One region of the Acetomicrobium thermoterrenum DSM 13490 genome, then DNA from elsewhere that is predicted to be linked to it. Evidence: riboswitches for the same ligand, from Rfam matches in the RefSeq annotation. Region 1 holds a riboswitch; the other holds the start of a gene.
What was found. Region 1 has a riboswitch for thiamine pyrophosphate ahead of BLU12_RS09510 (sulfide-dependent adenosine diphosphate thiazole synthase). Riboswitches for the same ligand answer to the same signal wherever they lie in the genome.

Region 1 (6,639 bases):
ATAGCTCAGCGGAAGAGCACCTGCCTTACACGCAGGGGGTCATAGGTTCGAACCCTATTCCGCCCACCATGAGGCAGCAATATGCGGGGCTGTAGCTCAGCCGGTTAGAGCGCTGGCCTGTCACGTCAGAGGCCGCGGGTTCAAGTCCCGTCAGCCCCGCCATATTTTGACCAGGTGGCGAGAGGCGAGATAGCTCAGTAGGTAGAGCAGCGGACTGAAAATCCGCGTGTCCCCAGTTCGATTCTGGGTCTCGCCACCATTGAAAGAAAGAATAGAAGGCAAGAGGTAAGGTAGGAGAATGCGGAAGTAGCTCAGGGGTAGAGCACCACCTTGCCAAGGTGGGGGCCGCGGGTTCAAATCCCGTCTTCCGCTCCAGAGATCTCGGCGGCATAGCCAAGTGGTAAGGCAGGGGACTGCAAATCCCTTATACCCCGGTTCGAATCCGGGTGCCGCCTCCAGATAAAAAGCATACTCCGGCGTAGCTCAACCGGCAGAGCGGGTGGCTGTTAACCACTAGGTTGCAGGTTCGAGTCCTGCCGCCGGAGCCATAGAGATTAAGTCCGAAGAGGGCGTATATTTTATAGAATATCCCCCGCGAGTTCAATTGGCGGGGGATATTTGCATATTTGCCCTATGGATCTGACTGAAGGAAACTAAATGGAATCGTAGACTTTGTTTCGCTTTTTTAGTGGAAGGCCCTTCTGATTATGAAATGCGAAAGGCGGGAGATGATGACTTTCGAGGAAAAGGAAAAGAGAGAGGAATTGAAAGAGGTGACCATTTACACCGACGGTGCCTGTTTAGGCAATCCCGGCCCTGGAGGATATGGTGTAGTCTTGCTTTACAACGGCCATAGAAAGGAAATATCGGGAGGATTCAGGCTTACGACGAACAACAGAATGGAGATATATGCAGCTATAGCGGGATTGAGCGCCCTAAAGTGCAGGTGTAAGGTCAAGCTTTATACTGATTCGAGGTATCTCGCCGACGCTATGAATAAGGGGTGGGTAAAGAGGTGGAAGGCCAATGGATGGATGCGAAATAAAAAGGAAAGGGCTTTGAATGTCGATCTGTGGGAACAGCTGCTCCGGTTATGCGAAAAACATGAAGTGGAATTCCTCTGGGTCAGAGGACATGACGGAAATGTGGAGAACGAACGTTGCGACCAACTTTCCACGACTGCTGCCAGAGGCAAAAACCTCCCCATTGATCAGGGCTACGAAAATGCCGACCAATAACCCATTTTAAGAAGAGCGGATTTATGGCTTGTTTTGGAGTATGTCATTTGATTAAAGTCCTTTCAAAATATGTGATTTGTTTGACTAACTAGAGAGAAGGTAGTAGTATATTTTATACAGGAAAAATATATCGCCGGGGGTGCTTCGCGATGGCGGGGCTGAGAGCATACCCCTAGACCTGACCCAGGTAATGCTGGCGGAGGAAGGGCGAGCCGAAAAATTTAAATCAACCGAAAATCTAGATGTAAACCTAAAAAGCCGCCCAGGGGCGGCTTTTTATTATGGAAGATTAAATCTATAGGAGGTGCTTAAAGGTGAAGCTCGATGAGCTGGTTATAACAAAAGCCATAGTCGAAGGGTACTTCAAGAAACTAATGAATTGTTTAGAGCTCGATGTTGCCATAGTTGGCGGAGGTCCTTCTGGGCTGGTGGCAGCTCTTGAATTGGCCAAGGCCGGCAAGAAGGTGGCTCTTTACGAACGCAAGCTAAGCGTTGGCGGCGGAATGTGGGGAGGTGGAATGCTTTTTAATGAGATAGTGATACAGCATGAAGCCAAAGAAATCTTGGAAGGGGTGGGCGTCAATGTACGCCCCTATGAGGTCGAGGGATATTACACTGCCGATTCCGTTGAGGCCGTGAGCACATTGACGAGTAAGGCCGTGAAGGCAGGAGCGACGATATTTAATGCCCTTAGCGTGGAGGACGTAGTGGTGGACGATGAGGAGAGGATAAATGGGCTCGTTGTAAATTGGACGGCTGTGGAGATGGCAGGTCTTCACGTTGATCCACTGTCGATTCATTGCAAATATGTGATAGACGCTACGGGACACGACACCGAAGTGGTAAGAGTAGTGGCGCGCAAGATGCCGGGCAGGCTTTTTACGGCGACTGGCAACATTGAAGGCGAGAAGTTTATGTCGCCCGACAGGGCAGAAAAGTTGACAATAGTAAACACCCGCGAGGTATTCCCGGGTCTTTACGTGGCCGGAATGGCAGCCAATGCCACCTTCGGAGGTCCCAGGATGGGGCCTATCTTTGGGGGGATGCTGCTTTCGGGCGTGAAGGCCGCGAGGGAGATTTTAAGTAAAATTTAGCAAGTTTTCTTACGCCTCAATTTTTTGGTCGCGAGCGAATTTGATTGGCCCTAGGTTTTGCTCGCGACTTTTTTCCTGGCGGTCTGATCAATTGGAAGACAAGTGATATTGTGGTAAATTGAGACTAAATAAACGGTTCAGGAGGTGTTGTAGATGTTGGATATTTCTCAATTGGTTTCCCTTGGTTCGGAAAGGGCTATTAAGAAGACTGTTTCAGTCGATGATACCGTCGGCAATTCGTCGCTTTACCTTGAACAGTTCTTATCGACTTCTGCATGTATAAATATGGTCGTTAGAATGGCTACGGAAATGGTTGACCAGTCGCTGCCTCAGGGGTTCATATCCGTAGGCTATCACACCGAGATAACTCATGAAGAACCTACTATGATGGGAGCCGAAGTCTCTTACAAAGTTGTCTTGAAGGAGATAGACGGCAACAGATTGACCTTCGATTTTGAAATTAGCGATAAAAATGGGATTGTCAGTTACGGCAAGCATGTCAGAGCGGTAGTAAACTACACGAAATTGCTCGAAAAAGCCAAAGAAAGGATGAGTACCTAAACCTGGATGCTTTGTTGATCTCCTGGTCATAAAATCCGTCGATGTCTGAGAGGGGGGGTAAAGTATGCATTCCCATGAAGGCGAGATTGAAATAGCTGAGGGCAAGAAATTCATAATTAGGATAAGAAGGGAACGATGCAAGGGATGCGAAATTTGCATAGAATTTTGCCCCAAGAAAGTCTTTGAAGGCGACGAGCTCGGACATCCAATCCCGGAGAGGATTGACGAATGTATAGGTTGCGGAACTTGCGAATTGCGCTGCCCCGACTTTGCCATTGAGGTAATACCGAAGGAGTGTCATGATAGTGAAGAAAAAAGTTAAATTCATGTTGGGCAATGAGGCCATAGTGGAGGGTGCACTCCTGGCGGGGGCGACATTTTTTGCCGGATATCCCATAACCCCTTCGTCAGAGGTGGCCGAAAGGGCATCCAGAAAGCTCCCTCAGATAGGGGGTTGCTATCTTCAAATGGAAGATGAAATCGCAAGCATTGCTGCCATAATAGGTGCATCCATTGGAGGGGCCAAGGCCTTTACAGCCACATCGGGACCAGGTTTTTCCTTGATGCAAGAAAACATTGGCCTGGCCATCATGGCAGAGGTTCCCTGTGTGATAGTCAATGTCCAAAGGTCAGGCCCAAGCACAGGATTGGCCACCCGCCCAGCTCAGGCAGACATCATGCAGGCCCGCTGGGGACGCCATGGGGATCACTCCGTGATCGCCCTCTCTCCTGCCACTGTGCAGGAGTGCTTCGATCTCATGGTTCAAGCCTTTAATATGGCTGAAAAGTACAGATGCCCCGTCCTTTTCATGGCCGACGAAACGGTAGGTCACTTGCGCGAAAACTGCGTTCTCCGTTTAAGGGATGAAGTCGAGATCGTGAACAGAAAGAGACCCCCTGAAGGGCTTGAAGAATATTTGCCATACAAAGCCGACGACGATCTGGTGCCTCCCATGGTCACGCCGGGCAGCGATTATTTAACCAGATATCATTCCTCGACCCATAACGAAAAGGGCTTGCCCACAAGTTCTCCTCAGGAGGCGAGGAAACTGGTCAAGAGGCTTTACGACAAAATAGAGAAAAATAAAGATGATATCATAATGTACAGAGAATTTGACGTAACGAAGTGCGAATATCTGGTGATCTGTTTCGGCGGAGCCGTCAGGGCGGCCAGGCAGGCTGCGATAGAGGCGAAAGAGGAAGGACTGAGCGTAGGCGTACTACAGCTTCAGACGGTATGGCCTTTCCCTGCAGAATACATTAGCGAAATTTCCAAGGGCAAGCGAGGGATAATCGTTCCTGAGATGAACATGGGTCAGATAATCGGTGAAGTGCGAAAAGCCGTTCCCGACGAAATTCCGGTCCTTGGGGCAAATCGTTATGACGGTGAACCCCTGACGCCTAAGGAAATTATCCAAGTCTTGGGCGAGGTGGTATCGTTATGAGCAAAAGATCGTGTGAAGTCAGCTGGAAGGCCTTTTTGAGGGAAGAAAACCTGCCCCATCAGTGGTGTCCAGGTTGCGGCTACGGGGTGATCTTGAAGAGCATGCTTTATGCCTTCGAAAAGGGCGGCCTTGCTCCGAAAGATGTCGTTGTAGTTACGGGGATCGGCTGTTGGGGTAAAGCCGATGATTATCTTTATGCCAATACAGTTCACGTTACACACGGGAGAGCTTTGCCCGTCGCAACGGGCATAAAGGTGGCAAATCCATCTATGAAGGTCATAGCTTTGATGGGCGATGGCGATAGCGCGACAATCGGAGGAAATCATTTGATTCACTCTTCGCGCAGGAACATAGACGTCGTCGCCTTGGTAGCCAATAACCTTAACTACGGAATGACGGGTGGCCAATATTCCTGCACTACGCCGCTTTATTCCAGGACGTCGACATCCTGGTACGGGGATCCTGAGCCGGCGCTCGATGTTTGTCGTATTTCGGAGACGGCCGGAGCAAGTTTCGTCGCCAGGACGACCGTCTATCATGCGACAACGATAGAAAAATATATCGGAATGGCCCTTTCTCACGAAGGTTTTTCCCTGGTGGAAGTGATATCTCCCTGTCCGACCTATTTTGGAAGGTATAACAAGCTCTCCAAAGCGCCGCAAATGCTGAAGTGGCTGAAGGAACAGTCGATACCCATAGAGCGCGTAAAGGACTTATCCGAAGAAGACCTTAAGGAAAAGTTCGTCACCGGAGTATTTGTCGATAAAAAAGGACATTCCTTCCTGTCCCGCTACAGGGAAATACAGTCTCGGGCAAGGAACGAGCTTGAAAGCGAGTGATCGTCCATGAAATACGAAGTTATTTTTGCGGGAATTGGTGGTCAAGGAGTGATTTTAGCCGGTACTTTGCTTGGCGAGGCTGCCGTAGCTTCCGGGCTGAAGGCCTCTCAGACGCAGGCTTACGGAGTATCGGCCAGGGGAGGCTTTACAAAGACGGACGTTGTTATGTCTGATAACGAGATCCTATACCCTTATGCCTTAAGCCCCGATATCGTCGTCGTTTTGGCCGAGGAAGCCCTGGTTCGGAATCTTGATATAGAAAACAAAAACTGCAAAGTGGTTTACGATTCCGGCTTGATTGACGCGTCAAAATACAAGCTGGATTCGAGATTTGTCGGATTTCCCATAACGAAGACTGCCATCGAAATGGGTTCTTCCAGGAGCGCGAACGTGCTTTCCCTGGGGATAGTTGCCAGCTGCTTGAAGGCGATTTCGACTGAGGCGTTGTTTCAAACCTTGGCCGAGGCTTTCTCGCCAAAAATACGGGATATAAACGCTAAGATTCTACAAAAAGGCATTGATGTTGGAAATGAGTTAATTTCTAGCCGTTAGCTTTATGAAGAGGCATTTCAGGGAAAGCTGTTTTTCTCTATTGTTCTTGCTGTAATAAGCTCTTTGTTCATTGTGTGTCGATAAGCCTTTGGACATCTTTGACAACATCCATTGACTTTGCTTTTGATTATGCCTTTGTGATCCCTGTTATGCCTCTTCGACACTTTTGTTTCTGATGCGTTAGATTAAAACTCCTTCCATGGCCTCTCCGAGTCCTGTTGATACCTCTGCCAAAACTTCGGGTTTTTTAAAGTTTGCGACGGCTTTTACTATCGCTTTTGCCCTTATCGAAGGATTCTCCGACTTGAAGATGCCACTTCCGACGAAGACGCCATCACAGCCCAGTTGCATCATCAAAGCGGCATCGGCAGGAGTGGCGATTCCGCCAGCTGCGAAGTTGACGACGGGAAGCCCTCCTGTTGCGCGACACGTTTCCAGCAATTCCAAGGGAACGCGCAGCTCACCGGCGAGGGTTGGCAGGTCCTCTTCGTTTGCCGATAAAAGCTTCTTCAATTGGGCATAGATTGTTCTGACATGCCTTACTGCCTCTATTACGTTGCCCGTGCCGGCTTCCCCCTTGGTTCGGATCATGGTTGCACCTTCGGCAATTCGACGCAGGGCCTCTCCCAGGTCGCGGGCACCGCAAACAAAAGGAGTTTTAAATTCTCTCTTGTTTATGTGATGTTCGTCGTCGGCAGGTGTTAAGACCTCACTTTCGTCTATGAAGTCTACTCCAAGTGCTTCTAGGATCTGCGCCTCGACGAAATGTCCTATGCGCACTTTGGCCATAACCGGTATGGAAACGGCATTTTTTATCTCCAATATCTTTGTAGGGTCGGCCATTCGAGCCACCTTGCCCTCCTTTCGCAAATCTGCAGGCACCTTTTCTAGGGCCATAACGGCCACGGCA
Region 2 (23,156 bases), on a different contig from region 1:
TGCGGATTTCAAAGGACGTATGATGGAAGATGAGGCACGCAGGTTCGAACGGTACATTGCTCAAAGGGATGTTCCCCTTTCAGGCAAATTCATAGCCAAGGCCTCTCGCATAGCGCTTTCCGTGTCTCAGTACAACGCGAATATGGGGCGCATAGTGGCTGCTCCTACTGCCGGAAGCTGCGGTATATTGCCAGGCTTGTTATTTGCCTATCGAGATTTGTATGGGCCTTCCAGAGATATGCTGATAAAAGCCCTGATCGTTGCAGGCGGTGTTGGCGAGGTCATTCAGAAGAGAGCCACCCTGGCAGGGGCGGAGGGCGGCTGTCAGGCAGAGTGCGGCGCTGCTGCAGCCATGGGATCGGCAGCTTTGGTTTATCTTGAGGGAGGAAGTCCTGAGGCCTCGGCTCATGCTGCAGTTTTGACGATTAAATCCTTGATGGGTTTGGTGTGCGATCCCGTGGCGGGGTTGGTGGAGGTGCCTTGTATAAAAAGAAACGGCACTTTGGTTTCCCTGGCATCGCTTTGTGCCGACATGGCCTTGGCCGGGATCAGGTCCGTAATCCCCCCCGACGAGGTCATCGATGCAATGCGGAGAGTTGGGAGGGCTTTGCCGGAAAGCTTAAAGGAGACTTCTAAGGGAGGGTTGGCGGCAACGCCGAAGGGCAGGGAATTAGAGAAGAAGATATTCAGTGAAGTTCCGCCCATGGCCGAAATTTAAAGAAAATTTGATCGAGCCCGGAGATAAAAGAGAAACGGGGGTGTCACTTCAATCATGACGAAGGTTTTTATATGCGGTCGCGGTGGGAGCGGGAAGAGCACGATAACCGCAATGTTTGCCAAATTTTTGGCCTCGGAAGGGATGCGAGTGTTGGTAATAGATGCCGACGAAAGCAACCGCAGCCTCTATAGGATGCTTGGGCTCAGTGCCCCCAAGAGCACGTTGATGGACGATCTGGGAGGAAGGGTTGCCGTAAAAAAAGTCGTCTTCGACAACAAAAAGGGTGGGTTCGACGAGGATGCCAAGATCCACGTTGACGATTTGCCGCGAACCTGCGTTAGCAGGAGGGACGATTATGCCTTTTTGGCCATAGGCAAAATTCGCCAACCCGACGAGGGATGCGCCTGTCCCATGGGAGCGCTGGAGAAGGGGTTTCTTGCGAGGCTGCATGCTCCCGGATGGTGGATTTTGGTGGACTGCGAGGCAGGCATAGAGCATATTGGGCGCGGCATCTGGCGAAGCGCCGATATTTTTCTTGTAGTTCTTGAGCCCTCCCACGAATCATTGGAAATGGTCAAGTTTATGAGCGATTTGGCAAAGGAAGTGGATCGTCCGATGGTGGCGGTTGTCAATATGGCCGATGATGATGTAATTGAAAACGTCAAGGCATCACTTGAGTCCATAGGGGTAGAAGCCGCAGCATTTTTTCCTCGAGACAAAAGGGTTGCCGCCTCTAACTTGAAAGGCGATACCGTTCCTTTGCTTCCGGAATTTGCGCCTTTTCTGCGATCTTGTTTCGAGGCGATATCGGAAAAGGCCAATGCAATTAGATACTGAGACTGTTGCTTTGCCTTGAAAGTTGATTCTTAAAAAAAGTGCAGTATAATTATCATCTGTTGTAGCTCATTCGAGGATCGACAAAATTTTGTTCAGGAGGTGTTTACGATGTCTTTGCGAGAGGATCGCGCTATAAAGGTAATATTGGACAGAAGGAGCATAAGGAAGTTTCAAAAGGATAGAAAGGTTGAACCGGAAAAATTGGAGATAATTTTGGAATGCGCACAGGCAGCCCCTACGGCGGGAGGTACGAGGCCCTGGCATTTTGTCGTCGTGGACGAAAGATCGTTGCTCGATGCATTGGCTGAGGCTCATCCTTACGGAAAGATGCTTCATGAAGCGGGATTTGCCGTCGTCGTCTGTGGCGATCCTTCCATCAGCGATTTTGCAAAACGGTATTGGGAGGAGGATTGTTCAGCTGCTATGCAAAACATCCTGCTGGCATCTCAGGCATTGGGGCTTGGATCGGTGTGGCTTGGCGTCAATAACTCCCCTGGTCGTCCCGAAGCTATAAGGAAGGTTTTGGGGATACCTCAACATATCAACGTGTTAGGCATAGCTGCCATAGGATATCCTGCAGAAAGCAAGGAACCCCATAGCGGTTACGACAACCAGAGGGTTCATCACAACAAATGGTAAAATACCATTCCTCGAGGTAAAAAAGGTAAAAATATGTTAAAATATGATTCATAAGCGACGGACTTTTAGCTACGCCGTCGCTTCTTTGTTGTTGACAGTCTCATCTTTTCGTTGGAGGTATCGAAATGGCAGAAAGCAGCAATATAGGTAAAGTGCTTAGATTACCGATAGAAGAAGAAATAAAGCTGAGTTATCTCGATTATGCCATGAGCGTAATCGTGGGCAGGGCTTTGCCCGATGCGAAGGATGGCCTGAAACCCGTGCAGCGAAGGATACTTTACGCGATGATGGAACTGGGCTTGAGGTCAAACCAACCCTACAGAAAATCGGCCAGGATCGTCGGAGAGACCATGGGAAAATATCATCCCCATGGAGACGCGGCCATATACGATGCCATGGTCAGAATGGCCCAAGATTTTTCCATGCGCTATCCACTGGTGGACGGACAGGGCAACTTCGGTTCGATAGATGGCGATCCCCCCGCGGCTATGCGTTATACTGAAGCCAGGCTTTCTCCACTGGGAGAAGAGATGCTGAGAGACATAAACGAAGACACGGTAGACTGGGGCCCGAACTTCGACGAAACCTTGCAGGAACCGCTCGTCTTGCCGTCGCTGCTTCCAAATCTTCTGGTCAATGGCAGCTCGGGAATTGCCGTAGGCATGGCTACAAACATCCCTCCCCATAATTTATCGGAAGTGGTGGATGCCCTCTGCCTTTTGATAGACAGAGGAGAGGATGTCGAGCTCGGAGACATAATTGAAGTCATGCCGGGGCCTGATTTCCCGACGGGAGGAACGATAACCGGAAGGGAAGGCATCATAAACGCTTACAGGACGGGAAGGGGCAAGATCGTCTTGCGCGGAAGAGTCTCCATCGAGCAGATGAAGCGCGGAAAGACGAGCCTGATAGTGACAGAGATCCCATATATGGTCAACAAAGTCACGCTAATCGAAATAATAGCAAGGGGCGTACAGGAGGGCTATCTGACCGGTATAGCTGACCTAAGAGACGAATCGGACAGAGACGGAATAAGGGTCGTCATAGAACTTCAAAGAGATGCAGATCCCCATTTGGTTTTGAAGCAGCTTTACAGCAGAACGCCTCTTCAAACCACCTTTGGCGTCATTAACCTGGCCCTTGTGGACGGGGTGCCGAGGGAGCTCGGATTAATAGAACTTCTCAAAATATTTCTGGATCACAGGAGAGATGTCGTTCGTCGCAGAACAAATTATCGCCTCAGGAAGGCGGAGGAAAGGGCCCATATAGTGGAGGGACTGGTAAAGGCCCTGGATATGATAGACGAGATTATTGCTCTTATCAAAAGATCCAAGGATGCTCAGGAAGCAAGGGTAGGGCTCATGGATAATTTTGGCTTCACGGAATTACAGGCACAGGCAATACTCGACATGAGATTGCAGCGTCTTACCAACCTGGAACGGAGCAAATTGGAAGAAGAGTTGAGACATCTTCTTAAGGATATAGAGATGTACCACTCTATCCTTGAAAATCCCAGTGTGTTGGATTCTGTAGTCAAAGAGGAGCTGACGGAGCTTAAGAGACAATACGGCGATATCAGGAAGACCGAAATTGTAGACGAATTAGTCGAAGTGGCAGACGACGAACTGATACCTGAGGAGGATATAGTCGTAGTTTTGAGCAAGGACGGTTATTTAAGGCGCGCCTCTTTAGGAGACTATCATCTGCAGGGACGGGGCGGCAAAGGCATCAAAGGGTTAAAACAAAAAGATGATGAAGTGGAGATGTTCGCTGCTACTACAACTCATCATGACATATTCCTTTTCACGAGCAAGGGGCGCGTCTTTGCCATAAAGGGATATTTGCTCCCCGAACCGAAAAACGGGAAAGGCAAACATGTGAGCTCCTTTTTTACCCTGGAGGAAAATGAGCGCGTTGTGGCAATAAAAGAGGATACGATGCACGGAGCCAGGTTCGTATTCTTTGCGACCGAGAGGGGAATTGCCAAGAGGCTCGATGTTAGGGAATTGGCCAACCTGACCCGTGCCGGCCGGCGGGTCATTACCTTGGACGACGGAGATTTTATAGCCAGGGTACGGTTTACATCCGGCGAAGACGAGCTTTTGTTCGTTTCTGCCCAGGGCCAGGCACTGAGGACGAGCGAGCAGGAATTTCGTCCAATGGGCCGACAGGCCAGGGGCGTGCGCGCCATACGGCTGTCGGAAAGCGATGTATTGGTTGGATGCGAACCCCTGCAGGAGGGAATGGCGATATTGTTTATTAGCGAAAAGGGCGTTGGCAAGCGCACTTCCTTCGACGAATTTCCTCTGCATCACCGAGGTGGCTCGGGGGTGAGAGCTATGCGGCTGTCGAACCGCACGGGATCGCTTGTAGGCGCCTGGAGCGTGACTGAAGATGATGAGGTCATGATAGTTACCAGCAAAGGGCGTGTGACGCGGATAGCGGTTAAGAATGTTCCCGTGCTTTCCCGAACGGCGACGGGAAGTATTTTGGTAAGGCTTGACCAAGGTGATAGCGTGGCAGATATTACGATAGTTCGAGACGATGCTATGGAGGAAGTCTAGCATGAAGATAGCTTCAGAGGGGGTAGTCCCGATCGCAGCAGCTGTTTTTATGGCCTGCGGCGCTTGGCTTATATCTCCTGTCTTGGGAGGTTTCATGGGGTTGTGTGCGTTATTTTTGGCGTGGTTTTACAGGGAGCCCCATGTCGAAGTTCCAAGTGACCCCTTAGCCTTTGTAAGTCCAGCGGATGGGAAGGTCGTAGAGGTTGAAAGCACTGACATTCCCTTCGTCGGTAATTCTATCAAGATAGGCATATTCATGACGGTGGCCGACGTGCACGTGAATCGCATTCCCTATGAAGGGAAGATATCCTTTTTGAAGTATCGGAAGGGTAAACATTTGGTGGCCTTTGCTCCCAAGTCCTCGGAGATCAACGAAAGGTTATATACCGGTCTCGAGACAAAACATGGTAATGTTTTGCTTGTGCAGATTGCAGGCTTGCTGGCAAGGAGAATAGCGTGTAGAGTGAAGGTGGATCAATTCATGGCCAAGGGACAAGCCTATGGCATGATAAAATTTGGTTCAAAAGTCGATGTTTATCTTCCGCCTTGCGTAAAGCCAATCGTAAAGATTGGCGATAGGGTCAAGGCCGGAAGCAGCGTTATAGGCATGGTTTTAGAGGATGAAGGGAGTGATATCGTTGAACAGAAAAGTTCATAGAAAGAGAATGTTAAAAAAACCCATCTCTCTGCGCAAATTGTTTCCCAACATGATCACGAGCGGAAATATTTTATGTGGCATCATGTCATTGATTTTGGTGTTTCATGATCACCTGATGCCGGCCGCCTGGTTGATCCTCATGGCCGCATTTTTCGATTTGATGGACGGAAAGGTGGCAAGGTCGTTGGGAGGAGACAGCGCGTTTGGGATGGAATTTGACAGCTTGGCCGATGTGGTCAGCTTCGGAGTTGTGCCCGGCCTGATTTTTTATGTCTCATATTTATACCCGTCAAGCGGTATCCTGGGCGCCCTTGGAACTGCCTTTTTCGTATTGTGCGGGGCACTGCGGTTAGCCAGATTTAATGTGGTACATACAAGCGGAAGTTTTCAGGGGCTTCCAATCCCTGCTGCGGGTTTGTTTTTGACCTCCTTCGTTATTTCGGGCGTGATCTTGCCCTCCCTCGGGGCTGCAATAATAGCAACGGGGACCGGGGCCCTGATGATCTCGAACATATCCTACTCAAGCTTGAAGCAGTTGAGCAGGGATAACATAAATGTTTTCAGGCTCCTGTTTTTGCTTAGTTGTTTTATAAGCCTTTCGATATTGCTGAAGGAAAAGTCTCCTTTGGCTTACATGCTGATATACGTCTGCAGCGGTCCTGTAGGGATCGATTGGGGTAAGTGGCTTTCTTTGAAGGGAGACGAAGTTACGGACCATCGATAAATAAACAAATAAGAGGGAGATTCTTTTCTCCCTCTTATTATTTGTTGAGCTTAAGACCATTTAGATATATCCAGGTCACCTTCGCTTTTTGCGACGACGCTCGTTCCAACGAGGTCTCCCGTTACGTTAATACAGGTCCTTCCCATGTCAAATATGGCGTCAACACCCAATATCATTGCGTAAGCAGCAGCTACGGGCGTTCCGGGTTCTACGGGCAAACCTACGGAATTTAACACCAAAAGCAGCATAATAGCACCTGCACCCGGCACTCCGGCTGTGCCTATGGAGGCAAGCAGGGCTGTTACTATTACTATCAACTGATCCGAAAGGGGCAATTGATGACCAACGGCAAAAGCTATAAAGAGAGCGCAAACTCCCTGATAAATAGACGTACCGTCCATATTGATGGTGGCTCCAAGGGGGAGCGTAAAGGAGTAGGTGCCTTTGGATATGCCCATATTTTCAGCGCAGGCCATGGATACCGGCAATGTTCCGCTACTGCTTCTCGTTACAAAGGCTGTTATAATGGCTTCCTTTGCGTGAGCCAGAAACTTGCTGAGGCGCAATCCAAAAAACCGGAGTATTAGCCCGTAAACTACCGCTACGTGGACTACAATAGCTAGATATTCCGCGCCCACTGCCGTCGCTAAGGGTCCTATGACCCTCGGGCCCTCCTTCGCCAGGACTACAGCTACTAAAGCAAACACGCCAATGGGAGCGTATTCCATTATCCCCCTTACGATCTTGTACATTACCTCTGCAGCTCCGTTGGCGAAATTATATACGATGTTAGCCGATGTTCTGAGCTCTTCCTTTTCGCTTTCCCGTAACAGGGAAAGGCCTATTCCAAAAAGCAGGGCGAAGAAGATTATGGGCAACACATCTCCCTTGGACAAGGCCTCGACGGGATTTGTCGGCACTATGTTCAAGAAAGTATTCACCAGGGAAGGTCTTTTCAGTTCAAATCCTCCCGCTTCGGCGCCCGCCAAATCTAACCCCAGACCCGGTTTAAACAAGTTGGCGAAGATCAAGCCTATGGCAACGGCAAAGACTGTGGTTATCAAATAATAGATGATTATTTTTATTCCTACCCTGCCCAGGCGATAGGGGCTTATGCTCGCCGTTCCGACGATAAGGCTAAAGAGTATTACTGGAACGACTATCATTTTAAGGAGTCTAATGAATAAATCCCCGAAGGGTTGCACCCAAAGTATCTTGTCCTTAAGAAGCAATCCTGCCGCTATACCTAATATGAGTCCCAGCAATATTCGAATGAGCAAATTCGATCCAAAGTACCAACCCATAAAGCCCCTCTTTTTTTCTCCCTCTGACATAAGATCACCCTCCCTCTATTGAAGTGGATTTTATGGATTGTTTTAATTATACTGCATGTTGCCTGATCTTGCTGTTACATTTCGATAAAAATTTCTTTTTATCGAAAAAACTAGCGGTTATTGATTTAAAATAAAAACTATTTTAATAATCTATGAATGAGGAACAGTTCGATCGATTTGTCTGGTACTTAGGGATTTAACTTGAAGACGACCGGCACTAGAACCTCTTTTTCTTCCGAAGATTTAAATATCCACTGCTTGACGGCCTTTAGGGCGCTTTCATCGAGCAAATCAAAACCGCTGGAACGATGTATCCTGGCTTCCTTTACCTTGCCGTCGGAAGAAAGTCGCACATATACGATGACAGTTCCCTCTTCCCCTCGTCTTCTGGATATAAGAGGATAGATGGGTTTGACGCTTCGAAGGATGTCAAGTTCGCTGGCCACTGCAATAGGTTGTTGGGGATTGTCGGAAAAAGTTGAAGGGATTTCGGGTTGGCCTTTAAGGTCTTCTTGAAGTGGCGAAGGTTGAGAATTGCTGCCGTCACTTTCCCTTGGGAGGGGCTTTGCCACCTCTGCAGGCGATGCAGTCGAGTCTGCGGCCTTTACGTCGATATTCTCTGGAGAACGTTCCTTTGCCGGAGCCTTCTTTTCTTTTTCAGCCAAAGGCTTCTTGGACGCAGGTTTCTTTGTTAGCTTTGTAGTCCCTTTGTCTTCCTTTGCTTTGTCTTCCTTTGCCTTGTAGTCCTTCGTCTCTGCGGGCTTGTCAGGCAAGGAAGGTTTTGTTGGGCCAGGATCTTTATCCTCTGCAATCCTTGAGGTCTTTTCGGCCTCGTTCGTATTTGCAAGCCTGATGGCAATGACACTATCCGTCCTTTGTGGCAGAGCTTGAGGCTTTGGGATTTCCAGGTGCCAGAAAAGTGCCAAATGAATTAAAAAACTTAAGGTCAATGGTCCTATCCATTTCCCGATATTGCCCATCATGGGGTCCCCTTGTCGCCTCCTCCCACCGCAAGGGATATTTCGTCGATTCCTCCTTCTTTAAGGGCGTTCAATACACGGACAATGGCTTCGTAGGGCGTCCTTTTGTCCCCTGCAAGGAGGATCGGCCTGCCTTTGCTTACCACTTCTCTTGCAAGGTCTACCGCTTCCGGGATTTCTGCCTTTTCGTCGTTGACAAAGATTTCTCCATTTTGATCGACGTTTATAACGAGAGGCGTCTGAGACACCGGCTGACCAGTACCCTCAGGTAACGATACAGTAATGCTTCCCTGGACGAAGGCTGCCGTCAGGACGAAAAAAATTATCAATTGGAACACCACGTCCACCAAAGGCGTCAGTTCTATTTCCGGGGAAGATCTCCTTTTCGATCTCATTTAAGCTCTCCCTCCCGGAGGCCCAGCTTCAGGGCTTTTAAAAGAATGTCCGCGCTTTCAAGCACTCTGGGTCCAGGATGAAGGAGGACCTCGGCTTCCAGGGAGACAACGCCCCCTTCCTTTGCCTTTATCGGGAGGCCCTCTATCGTTTTTATGAAGTCTTCAACAGTCGTGGACATTCCTATTTTTGATCTGACCAGAAATATAACATCGGGATCGTAGGAAAGAAGCTCCTCCCTGCTTATGGCGGGGAAGGAATATTCTTTGCTTTCGGCAGCATTTTTTATGCCTATAGCTTTCATGATGTCTCCTATGTAGCTCCACCCGCCGGCGACAATAAGAGGATCGTGCCATACGACCACCAACATCGATGCCTCTTTTTGCGATTTATTTGTCGTATGGCGTCTTTTGTCCGTTAATCCCCTTTCGATGTCCTTCCACACTTCTTCGGCCCTATCGGTTCTCCCTACCTTTTTTGCTATCTCGAAAAATGCCTCTTTTACGTCATCCAGTCTGTGGTGTAGTGTGAGTTCCAAGGTATCTATTCCAAAGCTTTCAATGTGTTCCAGCAAATCGTGGTGAAAATTCCTCTCTCCTATGACCAGGTCCGGCTTGAGGTAGAGGATCTTCTCGAGGGAAGGGTCGACGCTGCCTCCGACGCTGTTTACGGACGATACCTCCGGGGGATAGGTGTCGTAATCCGTAACCCCTACCACGCGATCGAAATAATCCAGTGCATAAAGCGACTCCGTTATACTGGGAGAGAGAGAGACTATCCTTTTGTAGCCCTCCTTTGCGTCAGCCTCTGCATGAGGAGTCAATGTCTGTATTGATAAGATACACAGGAAGAACAAAAAAAACGAAATTTTTTTGACGTCAATCATGTTCTGTCCTTCCTCTTAACATCTTTTCCCGCAAAATGAAATCGGATCCCCTCCAAAGGGACTCCTCGAGAGCATCGATTTTGGAGGAAAACCAGGAATAGCACAAGACGGCAGGTATCGCTACCGCAAGGCCCGCGACGGTTGTCAGCAGGGCTTCCCATATGCCTGAGGCAAGCAGGGCCATATTGGTGGGGCCCTCCGATTCGGCGACGGAGCGGAAGACGTCGACAATTCCCAGCACGGTGCCTAAAAGCCCCAATAAAGGCGTTACTCTGGCCACCGTGGAAAGAAGGGTTAATCCCTTTTCCCATCTGTAAAGCTCATGGCGAACCTCTTGTTCCAGCAACATCTTCAATGCCTCTGGCGGCGCCAGCCAGTGATCTATAGCTGCCCTAAAAAGACGGTGCAAGGAGCTCTCCTTTTCGCGTACCAAAGAAGCAGCTGCCTCGGCATCTCCCTTGTACAGAAGTTCCCCCAATTTGCGTTCCAATAATTCCGGGTTCGTCCAAGACTTGGCGTAAAACCAAATCCGCTCCAATACCACGGCAAGCCCGACGATAGAGACTGCCAGGATGGCGTACATGCTGGGACCGCCCATCTTTATGACGTCGATGAATTCCAAAGATTACCACCTCTGCGTTCTCGTATATAGAGAAGGTTAGCATTACGTAAGCGTTTTGCCAATGTTTTTTTGAAACCATCTCGTCCTGTCCAAAGCGACGAGGAGAGCGAAGCCCAACAGTGAACCCGGAACGCTGCTTAAGAGAAAAGCCGGCATCACTAACCATAAAGTAGCTTCTTTGCCGATCGATGGGGCTAAGATGTAGACGCTTAAAATCGCTCCGATGATGCCGGTACCGACGGGCTCTGTTAAAGCTGCGTACAGTTTCTTGTCCTTGAAGACCTTTGCCGTTATGCCAACTACCAAAGCGCCGGGTATGCTCCCAGGAAAGGCAAAAAGGGTCCCCGTACCCAAAGCGTTTCGTATTATGCTCGTAGTCAACGCTGCGCCTCCTGCCCACCAGGGGCCGAGAAGCACTCCCGCTATGGCATTTATGGCATGCTGAAAGGGGAAACAGCGTGTCGGACCGACGGGAATGCTCAATCCCGAAAGGAGAACGGCCATTGCGGCGAACAAGGCCGCTAAAATTAGATTTCTTAGCGCGGTCTTTGTCATTTTACATTCCTGCTTTCTTCTCCAGAATCTTTAATCCTTCCACAGGAGAGGCTCCACATCTACGGGGCGCTCGATGAGGCCGACTTTATGCGCAAAGTCGGCAAAGGTCCTCCAGCGTTCTGCATCCAAAATTTGGCTTTCAGCATAGAAGGGCAGTGTCTTCTCGAAGGCCAGCTTTTCGAGCTTCTCATCGGATTCCGGGACGGCCTTCAAGTATACCGCAAGTGCCTCCTTCGGATTTTTTAAGGTGTATTCAGTTGCTCTTGAAAGGGCTTTTCTGATGGATCTTATAGCTTCCGGATTTTTCTTTGCGAAAGTGGGGTTGGCAACGACGACCAATTCGTCATAATCGGGAAAGCCGTGTTCTTCCAGGGCAAAATAACCGGGTTTGTAGCCTTTTAATTCCAGTTCCACCACTTCGTAGTTTCTAAAGCCGCCCATGACTGAGTCAACTCTTCCCGATACGAGGGAAGGCACAATAGCAAATTCTACGTGCACCAGGTCGTAATCTGTCACTTCGTTGAGCTCGCAAAATGCCTTAGCCAACACGTCCTCCATTCCGGCAACAGTATATCCCATGGGTTTGCCATTCAAATCCTGCGGTTTATTGATGCCGCGTCCTTCGATATACAATACTGTGGAAAGAGGATGGCCAATAAGTCTGCCCACGACAAGCAGGGGTATTCCCTCCGATGCAGCTACCAATGCCTGCGGTTCGTAGCTTATGCCCAATTCCGCTCTGCCTGCTGCTGCAAGCTTGAGAGCATCGGCGCTTTCGGATGGGGGTATTATCTTTACCTCTAAGCCCTCTTCGTCGAAATATCCTTTCTGTTGTGCGACATATAGCGGAATGTGGTCCACGTTGGGAAACCAGTCCAGGATCAGGGTAATTTCCTTTCCCATCGCCGGGACCGCAAGAGCCAGGATCAACAAAAATGTCAAACACATCCGTTTCATTTTTACAACCTCCTATTCATGAATAATTATGTATTTACAGTTACCCAATGGAGCTTATGTCTCGAATCAGTCATTCCTTGTTGTTGAGCCAGAAGAGAAAGCGTTTCTCCAATCTGCTGACCAACAGCCAAAGCCCCATGCCCATTAAACTTAGCCAAACCAGTGCGGCGAAAAGCATATCGGTCCGCAACCTTGCGTTCATTTGAATCATCAAATATCCTAACCCCCTTTGAGCTCCCACCCATTCTCCCAGAACCGCTCCGATGGTGGCCACTGCCACTGCAACCTTAAGTCCTGAAAAAAAGGACGGCAGAGCAGCGGGCCAGTAGAGAAGCCTCATCTTTTTTCGGAAGGGGGCATCGAGGAGGTCGAAGATGATCTCCAGATCGGAATCGACCTGTTTAAAGCCAGAATATGTGGAGACCGTAAGGGGGAAAAAGATCACTATCGTTGCCATGACTATTTTGCTCAAAAGACCATAACCGAACCAAACGACCAAAAGAGGTGCCACGGCAAACACGGGGATCGCCTGAGAGGCGACCAGGAATGGCGTTAAGGCGGCATCTATGGAGGGATGTTTGAACATGATTATCGAAAGCGGCAGTGAGATGGCAAGGCTTAAACATAAGCCCAGGCCAATCTCCAGGGCTGTTACGAGGGCATGGCCGGCTAAAAGAGGAGTCTGCAATAAAGTTGTCTGTAGGACGATTGTGGGAGGGGGAAGTATGAATTTGGGTACGTCGAGAAGGCGTACCACAAGTTCCCATATGACCAAGATGGAGGTCATCAAAAGAAAGGGAGCCTTCCTATGCATCTACCAGCTCACCTCTCAGTATGGAGAATATTTCCTCTTCCATAGCGGCCAACTTTGGCCCCAGGCTTTGCCTGGGTTTAGGCATATCTCTCATGTCTATTTCTTTGATGATTCCTGTGGGCAGATGAGACAGCAAAAATATCCTGTCGGCGAGGAGGAGGGCCTCTTTGATGTCGTGAGTAATCATCAGGACGGTCTTTTCAAACTCTAGCTGGATGCGAAGGATTTCTTTCTGCAGCAACCTCCTGGTGAGGGCATCCAGGGCAGATAGAGGCTCATCGAGGAGCAGTATTTCTCTGTCGAAGAGAAGAGTTCTCACCAGTGCCGCCCTTTGGCGCATTCCTCCCGAGACTTGATAGGGAAAGTAATCTTCAAATCCCGACAGGCCGAAACGGGACAGGAGGCCGATGGCCTTATTGCGTTCCCTTTGAAGGTCTTTGCCCAGGACTTTTGCAGGGATCAAGACGTTATCCAAAAGGGTGGACCAAGGCAAAAGCAGGTCCTTTTGCAGCATCATAGCGGCTTCGTCCTTCAGATCGCTAACCTTCTCGCCCTTCCATTCGATATGGCCGCTGTCTCTTCCTTCTATCCCGGCTATGACTCTGAATAGAGTGCTTTTACCGCACCCCGAGGGGCCAAGAAAGACGACAAAGCTTCCGCGTTCGGTGGAAAAATTTATATTCCTGAACACCGTCAGGTTAGGATAGATCTTTGTGATACCGCAAACCTTCAACAAAAATTGCCGACCTCCTCTTTTAGGATCAGTCGGCATGCAGGGAAAGGCTGCACTTTAAATTGATATTGCAAAATTTTTTACCTTCCCTCCGCCGGCATGACCCGGATCAGGTTCTAAGGGTCGAAGCTGTCAAAAGCTTCCTCTCAGTCGGTTACCCGACTCCCCCGGGACTTGTGTTTTCATTCTATCACAAACTTTGCATTTGAGAAGGGCCATGTATCTTAAGGCACTTCACGAGGGGCTATCGATCAGTTCGCAGAACAACCCTCCTCATCCGTCAATACCGTTATGCTCGACGGTTTGATGCTGAAAAATATGGGATGCCCCTCCCGCAGGTTTAGGGTTAGGTATGAATCTTTAGAGTACTCCGCATGCCACTCTACATCGGCTCCGAAGATATAGAGTCTGACGGATCCGTTTAACTCCATTTTCTCCACTATCGTTCCCTCCTGTGTGTTAGGTTGCAGTTCATGATCCACGGGAAGATTGGGATAAATGAGTTTTATCTGGTCGGGAGGGATGAAAACCGTCGCCTTACCTGCGGTCAACTCTTTAGAGGGCGAGAGCCTCAACCTCCCCTTTTGCCATGTGAACCAGTGATAGCCGTCATTTATTGCTATTTCGCCTCGTATTAAAGTTCCCCATCCCAGGGAATGCCAAATGTTAGCCTGACTTAAAGGGTCCCAGAGCTTGCTTGCCTCGAGGTCGGCCATTATCGATCCGTCGCGCATGATAAAGACCCTATTAGCCAGAGAGCAGACGTCCTCGATGTCGTGGGTCACGTATAGAATTGGAGTTTTGACCCTTTCGAAAAGCTTTTTCAGCTCTCTTCTCAACGCCCGACGCAACGGTCCTTCGAGGGCGCTGAAGGGTTCATCTAAGAGCAAAAGATCAGGTTTTGGCGCCAAGGCCCTTGCCAGCGCAACGCGTTGCCTCTGTCCACCGGATAGTTGATCGGGCATTCTGTCGTAAAATCCTTCGAGCCTCATGGCGTCTAGCCAACTTTTTGCTAAGCGCCACCTATTCGGCCCCTTTAGGCCATATGCGACATTTTCCAAGACCGTCAGATGGGGAAATAGGGCAAGCTCCTGAAATACCAACCCGATCTTTCTCTTTGCCGCCCTTATAAAGACGGAAGAGGAAGAGTCGTATAAAAGGCGATCCATGAGGTTTATGCGCCCTTTGTCGGGCTTTACTATGCCTGCCAGTATTTTCAGGGTTTGACTCTTTCCGGCACCGCTGGGGCCGAAGAGCACTCCTATCTCCTCTTTGAGTCCGAGTGAAACGTCAAGACTAAAATTGCCTAATCTTTTGAAGAATGTAGCCTCTAAACAATCTTTCACGCCTTACCTCCCATCCTCTTTACAATCAATAGGCTGGCAATTCCCAATGCCGTCAGCAAGATGGCAGCAATATTTGCCTCAAAAAAACTCATGGATTCTACGCTGCTGTATATGAAAAGCGGCAAAGTCTGGGTTCTGCCGGGTATGTTCCCCGCTATCATTAAGGTTACGCCGAATTCCCCAAGGGCTCTCATGGAGGATAAGGCAAGTCCTCCGATGATGTAAGGTTTAGCCAGGGGGAAGGTCACCCTCCGAAACACCTTGAATTCGCTGTCGCCAAGAGTGCGGGCTGCCGCTTCCAGCTTTTCGTCTACAGCGCTGAAACCCGATTTAGCGGCCTGTATCATTATCGGAAGGGCGGGAAAAAGAGGAGCTATGACGGCAGCGGTAAAGGAAAAAAGTATATTTGCCTCTTTCAGATACGGGATACGTCCCAGCGCCATGAGAAGGTATAAACCTACAACGGAAGGAGGAAGAGCGATCGGCAATATAATGAGGTTGTAAACCAAGTTCTTCCCCCTGAAGTTCTTTTTTGCCAAGATCCAGCCAATCGACGTTCCTAAAAAAAGTAGCAGGGGAATGTCGGCCGCTAATACCTTTAAGCTTACGAAAAGAGACGGAATCATTTCCCTTGCACTGGCTCAAAACCCCATTTGATCCATGTTTCGTTGGCCCTTTCGGATCTTATGTATTCCCAGAAGGCCTTGAGGTTCTCCGAATATCTTTCCTTGACCAGGCCACCGCTGTTTTGCAACGGTTCCACGGGCAGCACGGTATATCTTCCTTTGTTCAGCTTTTTTGCTATCGATAAGGAGAACATTCCTATATCTGCTCCTCCGCTTTTGACGGCCAGCGCAGCCTGTTCGACATTGCCCGTTATCACAAGTCTTTTTTCCTCTAACAGCTCATCGTAAATGCCCTGAGATTGCAGATAATGTGCAGCGGCTTTGCCGAAGGGCGCAGCTTTAGTGTCGGCGATGGATAAGCGGACATCCTTTTCCTTGAAAGCTTCGGTAGAAATAGGCTCGTCCTTCGCCCACCATGCCACAAGGAAAGATAAAGCCATGGGAAATACATCGAACAAAAAGCCTTCTTTTCGAAGCTTTTCAGTCCATTCCGGACTCGCGGATAGATATAAGCCAAAAGGAGCCCCTGCCATTATTTGAGACGCGAGCTTGCCCGAGGCGCCGGCAACTATTTTAGGGGCCCTTCCTATCTTTGCGGATTCGAATTCGGACGCCAACTCCTTGATACACTCATGAATGCTCGAGGCAACGGCTACTATGTCTTCTTGGGCGGCCGGAGCGGCATTGACGGCATTAAAGGACAGAATAAGGGTTGCTCCGATCACGATTGCAAGCAATTGTCTGATTCTTTGCGACATAGAAATACCTCCCACGGAATATATTAGGATGCCCGGGTTGATCTAGCCATGCGATTAGGGATGCATCCATGTCAAGTATAGATATCTTCTAAAAAAACGCAACATTGTTGCAAAATTGTATTACCATTCGGCCGTATAATCGTCGAAGTATCCCTGCACTAACACTATGGGCGTTCCCTTGTCTCCGCTTCCGCTGGTCAGGTCGCACAAGCTTCCGAGAAGATCGGTGTACATGCGGGGAGTGGTGCCCAAAGTCTCGTTTGTATCTATGTCAAGCTCTTTCTTCTTAAGAATACGCTCTTTGACGGATTCTTCGAGGGCGCTTCTACTTCCCTCCAGCTCTTTGTCGATTACATATTTTAATTTGATCTCTTTAGGTGTTCCCGTCAGGCCTTTGGTGAAGCCGGGAGAGACCACGGGATCGGCAAGCTCCCATATGCCGGTCTTGGGGTCCTTGAAAGCTCCATCGCCGTAAATCATTACTTCCACTTCTACGCCAAAGATGTTTTTAAGCCTGGACTGTATTTTCTCGCAGATTTCCTGGCAGTTTCGTGGAAAAAGTTTGACCTTGTCTTCAGAGGCCATGTTAGATCCGAGCAAGCCGTACTCGGGGTTATAGCCGCTCCCGTTCACGGGTTCGGTAAGCAGGTCGTCCAATCCGAGAACCCTCTTGGCGCCGGCTTTGGAAAGGATTTTTTTCGTCCAAGATCTTTCATGGATGTTTGCGAGCAAGATTTCGCTTGAGTAGTTCAAAGCCACCTTTGGATCGTTTGAAAAATATATATTCACTTTGCCTTTAGGGGCCAGGCTTTTGTAAAGCTCTACGTAATCTACTCCTGTAAAGGGATGAACAATGGCGAGCCCTGGTATGGTTCGATAGTCTTTTTCGTCTAATAAATCGATGTAGGGATTTATGTCTTGATCGTAAAGGACGTCCCTGTCCATTACGGGATTGCCAACCTCGTCGTTGGGATAATTTAAAAAAAGATGTATAGTTTTTCCGGTCAAAGCAATGCCTTTTAGGATTAAAGAGAACCTGTTCCGACTTATTATGGGAAAAAGAACTGCTATTTCCTCAGCAGATGTCTTTTGTGAAATGTCGGCAGCTATGTGGTATATAGAGGCATAGTTTCCCTGCGTTCTGGCGACTAATGATTCGGTAATGCCTATGACATCCCTGCTTCGCAGCGAAAAGCCCTCATCTTTGCACGCCCTCTTTATGGAATCTATCACTAACGAGATCACGTCATCTCCAGCTTTGGCCAAGGGTGCCCTGATCCCTCTAGCTATCGTGCCAACTCTACGTGCCATGTTAAATTACGCCCCCCTCGCGCTTTGTGTGGGTTTCTTTGCGACCGTTCGATAATATAACATAAATTTGTTTTTATCGATATCTTACCAAAGCAGTCGGCCTCTTTGTTATTTTAAGCCCAAAGTGATGGTTAATATACCATGGCGTATAAATAACGCGGCTTTCAGGGCATGATATAATATATTACAGCTAGCGCATGAGGAGATTGACATAAATAAGGAGGTGTCTCGAAAATGCAGAAGGGTCAAGAAAAGCTGTTTGAGCCCATCAGAATAGGAAGTGCGGTAATACCAAATAGAATTGCCATGGCTCCCATGGGAATCATTGGCATGGTTACTGAGGATGGCTGTTTTGCAGACAGAGCCGTCGAATACTACGTCGAACGGGCTCGTGGCGGTACCGGGCTTATCATAACGGGAGCAGTTAAGGTCGAAAACGAGATAGAAAAGCTGAAAATGCCTACCTTTCCGTGTATAACGTTAAATCCGCTTCATTTCATCACTAGGGCTTCGGAACTTACGGAAAGAGTTCATGCCTACGGATCGAAGATATTCGTCCAAGTTACAGCCGGTCTGGGCCATAATGCTCATCCAATCATGCTCGACTGTCAACCGGTAGCTCCTTCGGCCATTCCAAACTACTGGGAACCCAACGTAACATGCAGGGAGCTTAAGACCGAGGAAGTGGAACGCCTGGTCGAGAGGTTTGCAGAAGCAGCAGAGATCGCCGTGGCTTGCGGCTTCGATGGCATCGAGATACACGCCATGCATGAAGGCTACCTTCTGGATCAGTTCACCATGAGCTTCTTCAATAGGAGGACCGACAAATACGGCGGAGACCTGGAAGGAAGGCTTACGTTTCCCATCGAGATAATTAAGGCCATTAAGTCCAAGGTGGGCAAGACCTTTCCGGTCATCCTTAGGTTTAGCGTAAAAAGCTACATAAAGGGATGGAATAAGGGAGGTTTGCCCGGAGAGCAGTTCGAGGAAAGAGGAAGGGACTTAAAGGAAGGCCTCATAGCAGCCAAGATACTGGAAGAAGCAGGTTACGACGGCTTTAATGCCGATGCAGGTTCGTACGAAGCCTGGTACTGGGCCCATCCGCCGAACTATATGAAACACGGCTGTTACATAGACCTGATTCGAGAGCTAAAAAAGGTGATAAGCGTTCCCGTGCTCATGGCCGGCAGGATGGAGCTGCCTGACCTTGCCGCTCAAGCTTTGGAAGAAAAAACTGCCGATGTGATCGTCTTGGGAAGAGGGTTGCTCGCGGATCCCGAGTGGCCAAACAAGGTAAAGTCAGGCCAGGAAGAAAGGATCAGGCCCTGCTTGGGATGTCAAGATGGCTGTCTGGGCAGGATATTTGAGGGCAAACCACTTTCGTGCGCCGTTAATCCTGCCTGCGGAAGAGAAAGAGAGATGATTCTTACTCCTGCTCAAGAGCCGAAAAAGATTTGCGTTATTGGGGGAGGCCTGGCAGGCATGGAGGCTGCAAGGGTTGCCGCTTTGCGGGGACACGATGTGACTCTTTACGAGAAGGGCAGTCGACTGGGAGGACACCTGCTCGAGGCTTCGGTACCTGAATTCAAAAAGGACGAAGTTAGATTGTTGGAGTGGTATGAGGCGGAACTTGCTAATGCAGGTGTAAAGGTCAAACTTAATACTGAAATCACCTTAGAGCAGTTAAAAAAGGACAATCCTGACGTCGTAATTGTGGCTACCGGATCTGTGCCGAAGGATTTAGATGTGCCCGGCTTAGAGAAGAATAACGTCATAAAAGCAGAAGAGCTGCTGCTCGGCAGAGGCAAGGCAGGTCAAGATATTCTCGTAGTCGGCGGAGGCCTGGTCGGTTGCGAGACGGCTCTGTGGCTGGCTCAGCAGGGTAAATCCGTAACAATAGTCGAGATGCTCGATGAACTGATGTCAGCAGGCGTGCCGCAATGTCACGCAAATAAGATGATGTTACTCGACTTGTTGGATTTTTACAAAGTAAAGAGCATAACGGGAGCTATCGTTAGCGAAGTGACTCCCGAAGGAGTGATCTTAACGGATAAGAGCTTTAGGCGTAAAGAGGTGAAGGCAGATACAATAGTCATAGCCATTGGTCTCAGGGAAGAGAAGGGCTTATACGATTCGGTGCGCAAGGAATTTCCCAATACATATTTGATCGGAGATGCCATGAAGGTGCGTAACTTCATGTTCACCATATGGGATGCCTTCGAGGTGGCGAAAAACATTTAACGGCGAAGGATTTATGTCGGGAAAGCTGGCTTTTTTGTGCGAAGGCGCAAATGACGTTCTGGTCGTAAAAAGCATCGTTAGACAGCTTGTCCCGGACCGTGTAATAACAAAGGTAAGACAACTTGGGGGAGTCAACAGGCTTCTGAAGGAAGCGGATCGTCATGCGCGAATCTTGAATGCCAAGGGATACTTCGTGATAGCCATATACGACGAAGCAGACGATAAGGATGAAAACCTCATATTGGAATCGGAAAGTCCGGGGTTAATCTTCGTTCCCGCTAGGCGGAAAATTGAAGCCTGGCTTTTGGCGGATGATGATGCCGTTAAAAGGGCCTCGGGGTTAGCCTTTCGAGGCCCTTTTCCTACGGATCGGATAGAAGATCCCAAGGCAGTTTTGTTGCATCATTTTTACAGGGCGGTTCGTGAGAGGAAGAGGTCTTATATATTTAAAGAAAGGGATTTTTTTAAGGCTATTTTATTGAATTGGGATTTAGAGCGGGCGAGAAGGAAAAATATTTCCTTGAATGTACTGTACGAGAGTATAAACCGTAAAAGGAGGGCCTAGGCCCTCCTTTTACGGTTTTGAATTTCCAGTCCAGATTCGTATAAAAGTGTTCAAAAGAGGCTATAGCCAATTGAGTGGGAAGGTTCAATGATATATAGAAAATTTTACTAAGTTAGGAGTGCAAGAAATGAAAACCTATCCCATTGGTTTGGTGCCCGGGCCTGTTTCAGTGCCTAGGGACATAAGGGGGTCTATACCGTCGATTTTGGGAAAGTCCTGAATGTTTTGCAGGAAATTTTGAACAATTAGGAAGTTTTTAGGTTATACTTTTCAGTATGTCTACGGAAGCTTTCAAGTCACTCCTTTGTGAAAATACCGATATGCCGAAGGACACGTTTTGAGATAATTCATACATGTCACGGACAACATAACTATGGATGGTGATTAAATTTTCATGACTCAAGAGCTTATATGGTTAGGCATACAGTATTTGAGCATGCAATCACACCTGTTGCCCCATTCTGCAGCCCTGTCTTTGGGCGGCAGCTTGGGGCGCATGGTCTTTAGCTTAAATAAGGACAAATCCTCAAAGGCCATTATCAGGTGTTCAAAATTTCTGGGCTGTAGCCTCGAAGTTGCCAGAGAGGTCGTCGCAAAATCGTATATAAATTTGGGCAGAAGCGTCGTAGAATTTCTGAATTTGGCGAAGATAGGCAAAAAAATAGACGAAATAGTTTCTGTCCATGACATAGAAAATCTTAACGATGCCCTAGCTTGCGGCAGGGGAGTGATATTGCTCACAGCACATTTGGGCAATTGGGAGCTCGCAGCGGCCTATCTGGGCATCAAGGATTATCCAATGAGGGCTATAGGAGCCGAACAGCGGGATGCTCGTATCACTAAGTTGATAACCGATATCAGGGCCTCCTGTGGTGTCGAGACTATTGGTAAGGGTTTCGACCTGAGGGGTGCCATAAAGTGTCTTCAGGAAGGAAATATCTTGGGTGTTTTGCTCGATCAAGACGCAAAGGACAAGGGAATAATCGCTCCCTTTTTAGGACAACCGGCAAGCACTCCCTATGGGCCCGTAAAGCTTGCCATGAAGATGCGATCGCCAATAGTTCCCCTGTTTATAGTACGGAGGAAGGATAACATTCATCACGACCTTTACTTTTTGCCCTCTTTGGAGGAAAGGGTGAAAGATTTTTTCGACAGACCTATTGAAGAAAACGTTCGATTGTGCAACGATATCCTGTCCGAATGGATTTCAAGGCATCCCGAACAGTGGCTTTGGCTGTATCCCCGATGGGCCTCTACTTTGGGTGACAGGTGATGTACCTCGGCTTGGATCCAGGAAGGGATAAAATTGGCTTTGCCTTTGTAGACGAAAAGGGCGAGCTGCTTTATTCGGGAATTATCCCCAAAAAATTATTTGAAAGCTTTTTGATTGCCTTGTCTGAAGGCAATTGGGTTGAATTAGCTCCCTACGGGTGCGAGGGGGATACGTCACTGCTCGTCGACAAAAACGTGGAGTTGGTGTTGTTGGGCGGCGGCACTGCTTCGGAGGAGCTAGAGCGCGGGTTGCTCAGGAAGAAAATCGAATACGAAGTTGTAGATGAATCCTTCTCAACGTTGCAAGCCAGAAAGATGTATTATAGAATCCATCCGCCCAAGGGTTTTCGCAGGCTTTGGCCTTTGTCGCTTTTAGTCCCCGGAAGGGACATAGATGACCTGGCTGCCTGGGCGCTGACCAGAAGGTGGATGGAGAAGAAGATCGTCGATGGAGGGGTAACGCATGGATCCTAAATTTTTTTCGGTAGTCGTCAACGGATTTGCCGGGGCTCTGGTATCGGTATGCAAAAGTATGGGCGTAGACATAACCCTCGATAAAGCTGCTATCACCTCCGAAGTGAGCGTTTCGGGAAGCAGGGCAGCGGCCTTGGTTGGGTTTGTTGCATCCAAGGCAAGGGGCACCGTAGCAATTATGGTAGATGAGGCAAGCTTTAACGAAATAGTGTCTGCCATGTCAGGCGGAGCTATAACGCCAAAGCTGGGCGATGCGCTGTCCATGAGTGTGCTGGGGGAGCTGGCGAACATGGCAAGCGGGCAAGCATTTATAAAGCTAAATGAGATGGGAAGCGTAGATTTGACCCCGCCGCAGCTGTTGGTGGGAGAGCGTATAAGATCCATTCCGTCAGCAGGAGATTCGACCAGATATTTTACTCTGCCCTTCAGGTTGAAAGATGGAGGCACTTTGTATATGGTCCTTGCTATAAGCTAGGCTCTTTATTTTAGACATTTCATAACGCTCTGGCAGCTAATGCCGTCGCGACCGCCAATGCACCGCAAAGTATGATTGCCAGAGAGGGTTGGTCCTTTGCCTTTGACTTAAGCAGCAAGAACAGAGCCAGCGGTGTCAATAGTATATATATCGGTTCCCCCAGGGATGACGATAAGAGCCGCAGGGCACTCGCTGTAAGAAGGGCTGCAACTCCCGGACGCAGGGATTGAGTTATTTTATGTTTGGCTTTTGTGCTGATGGAAAAGAATTTAATAGTGTAAGTTATTGTTATAAGCAAAATAATGGGCGTTCCAACCATGAAAGCCGTTGCAACTGCAGCTCCCGGCAGGCCGGCAAGTCTTTTTCCGATATAAGTTGCTGCGTTGACTGCGATTGGACCGGGTGACATCTGTGCCAAACTTATCATTTGTTCGAATTCCTCGGGAGAGAGCCAGTGGTAGTGTATTACTACTTCGTGATATATCAGTGCGATGGAAGCCAATCCTCCGGCAAAACTGCCCAAGGAAATCCTGCCAAAGGCCAGAGCAAGAAGTAACAGTTCATTCAATGTCCCTTTTCCCTCCCCATGATATATTTACGATAAACCCGATGCTTAAAGCAAAAAGGGGGTGAATCCCCATGAGCATTAGGGCGGTCATGAGGATGTAGCTTAT

Region 2: it holds a riboswitch for thiamine pyrophosphate, as region 1 does, so the genes downstream of both, BLU12_RS08975 (ABC transporter ATP-binding protein) here and BLU12_RS09510 (sulfide-dependent adenosine diphosphate thiazole synthase) in region 1, are expected to answer to the same signal.

What each region holds. Positions count from the first base shown of each region.
Region 1 covers NZ_FNPD01000014.1:26,140-32,778, reverse strand. The annotation lists tRNA gene BLU12_RS09545 (tRNA-Val) at 1-69, shown strand, start outside; tRNA gene BLU12_RS09540 (tRNA-Asp) at 86-162, shown strand; tRNA gene BLU12_RS09535 (tRNA-Phe) at 184-259, shown strand; tRNA gene BLU12_RS09530 (tRNA-Gly) at 301-375, shown strand; tRNA gene BLU12_RS09525 (tRNA-Cys) at 384-458, shown strand; tRNA gene BLU12_RS09520 (tRNA-Asn) at 473-548, shown strand; gene rnhA (ribonuclease HI) at 708-1,238, shown strand; TPP riboswitch at 1,364-1,461, shown strand; gene BLU12_RS09510 (sulfide-dependent adenosine diphosphate thiazole synthase) at 1,553-2,332, shown strand; gene BLU12_RS09505 (thioesterase family protein) at 2,486-2,893, shown strand; gene BLU12_RS09500 (4Fe-4S dicluster domain-containing protein) at 2,958-3,215, shown strand; gene BLU12_RS09495 (2-oxoacid:acceptor oxidoreductase subunit alpha) at 3,193-4,338, shown strand; gene BLU12_RS09490 (thiamine pyrophosphate-dependent enzyme) at 4,335-5,177, shown strand; gene BLU12_RS09485 (2-oxoacid:acceptor oxidoreductase family protein) at 5,184-5,729, shown strand; gene pdxS (pyridoxal 5'-phosphate synthase lyase subunit PdxS) at 5,910-6,639, opposite strand, start outside.
Region 2 covers NZ_FNPD01000012.1:22,691-45,846, reverse strand. The annotation lists gene sdaAA (L-serine ammonia-lyase, iron-sulfur-dependent, subunit alpha) at 1-718, shown strand, start outside; gene BLU12_RS09040 (ATP-binding protein) at 773-1,555, shown strand; gene BLU12_RS09035 (nitroreductase family protein) at 1,664-2,194, shown strand; gene gyrA (DNA gyrase subunit A) at 2,320-4,758, shown strand; gene BLU12_RS09025 (phosphatidylserine decarboxylase) at 4,760-5,416, shown strand; gene pssA (CDP-diacylglycerol--serine O-phosphatidyltransferase) at 5,424-6,140, shown strand; gene BLU12_RS09015 (dicarboxylate/amino acid:cation symporter) at 6,191-7,474, opposite strand; gene BLU12_RS09010 (energy transducer TonB) at 7,663-8,454, opposite strand; gene BLU12_RS09005 (ExbD/TolR family protein) at 8,454-8,849, opposite strand; gene BLU12_RS09000 (ABC transporter substrate-binding protein) at 8,846-9,733, opposite strand; gene BLU12_RS08995 (MotA/TolQ/ExbB proton channel family protein) at 9,726-10,355, opposite strand; gene thiW (energy coupling factor transporter S component ThiW) at 10,398-10,910, opposite strand; gene BLU12_RS08985 (ABC transporter substrate-binding protein) at 10,941-11,867, opposite strand; gene BLU12_RS08980 (ABC transporter permease) at 11,938-12,681, opposite strand; gene BLU12_RS08975 (ABC transporter ATP-binding protein) at 12,674-13,417, opposite strand; TPP riboswitch at 13,484-13,593, opposite strand; gene BLU12_RS08970 (ABC transporter ATP-binding protein) at 13,666-14,760, opposite strand; gene modB (molybdate ABC transporter permease subunit) at 14,757-15,386, opposite strand; gene modA (molybdate ABC transporter substrate-binding protein) at 15,383-16,144, opposite strand; gene BLU12_RS08955 (coenzyme F420-0:L-glutamate ligase) at 16,265-17,455, opposite strand; gene BLU12_RS08950 (FAD-dependent oxidoreductase) at 17,690-19,696, shown strand; gene BLU12_RS08945 (hypothetical protein) at 19,710-20,261, shown strand; gene BLU12_RS08940 (lysophospholipid acyltransferase family protein) at 20,656-21,534, shown strand; gene BLU12_RS08935 (pre-16S rRNA-processing nuclease YqgF) at 21,534-22,007, shown strand; gene BLU12_RS08930 (chemotaxis protein CheX) at 21,997-22,482, shown strand; gene BLU12_RS08925 (chromate transporter) at 22,502-23,050, opposite strand; gene BLU12_RS08920 (chromate transporter) at 23,043-23,156, opposite strand, start outside.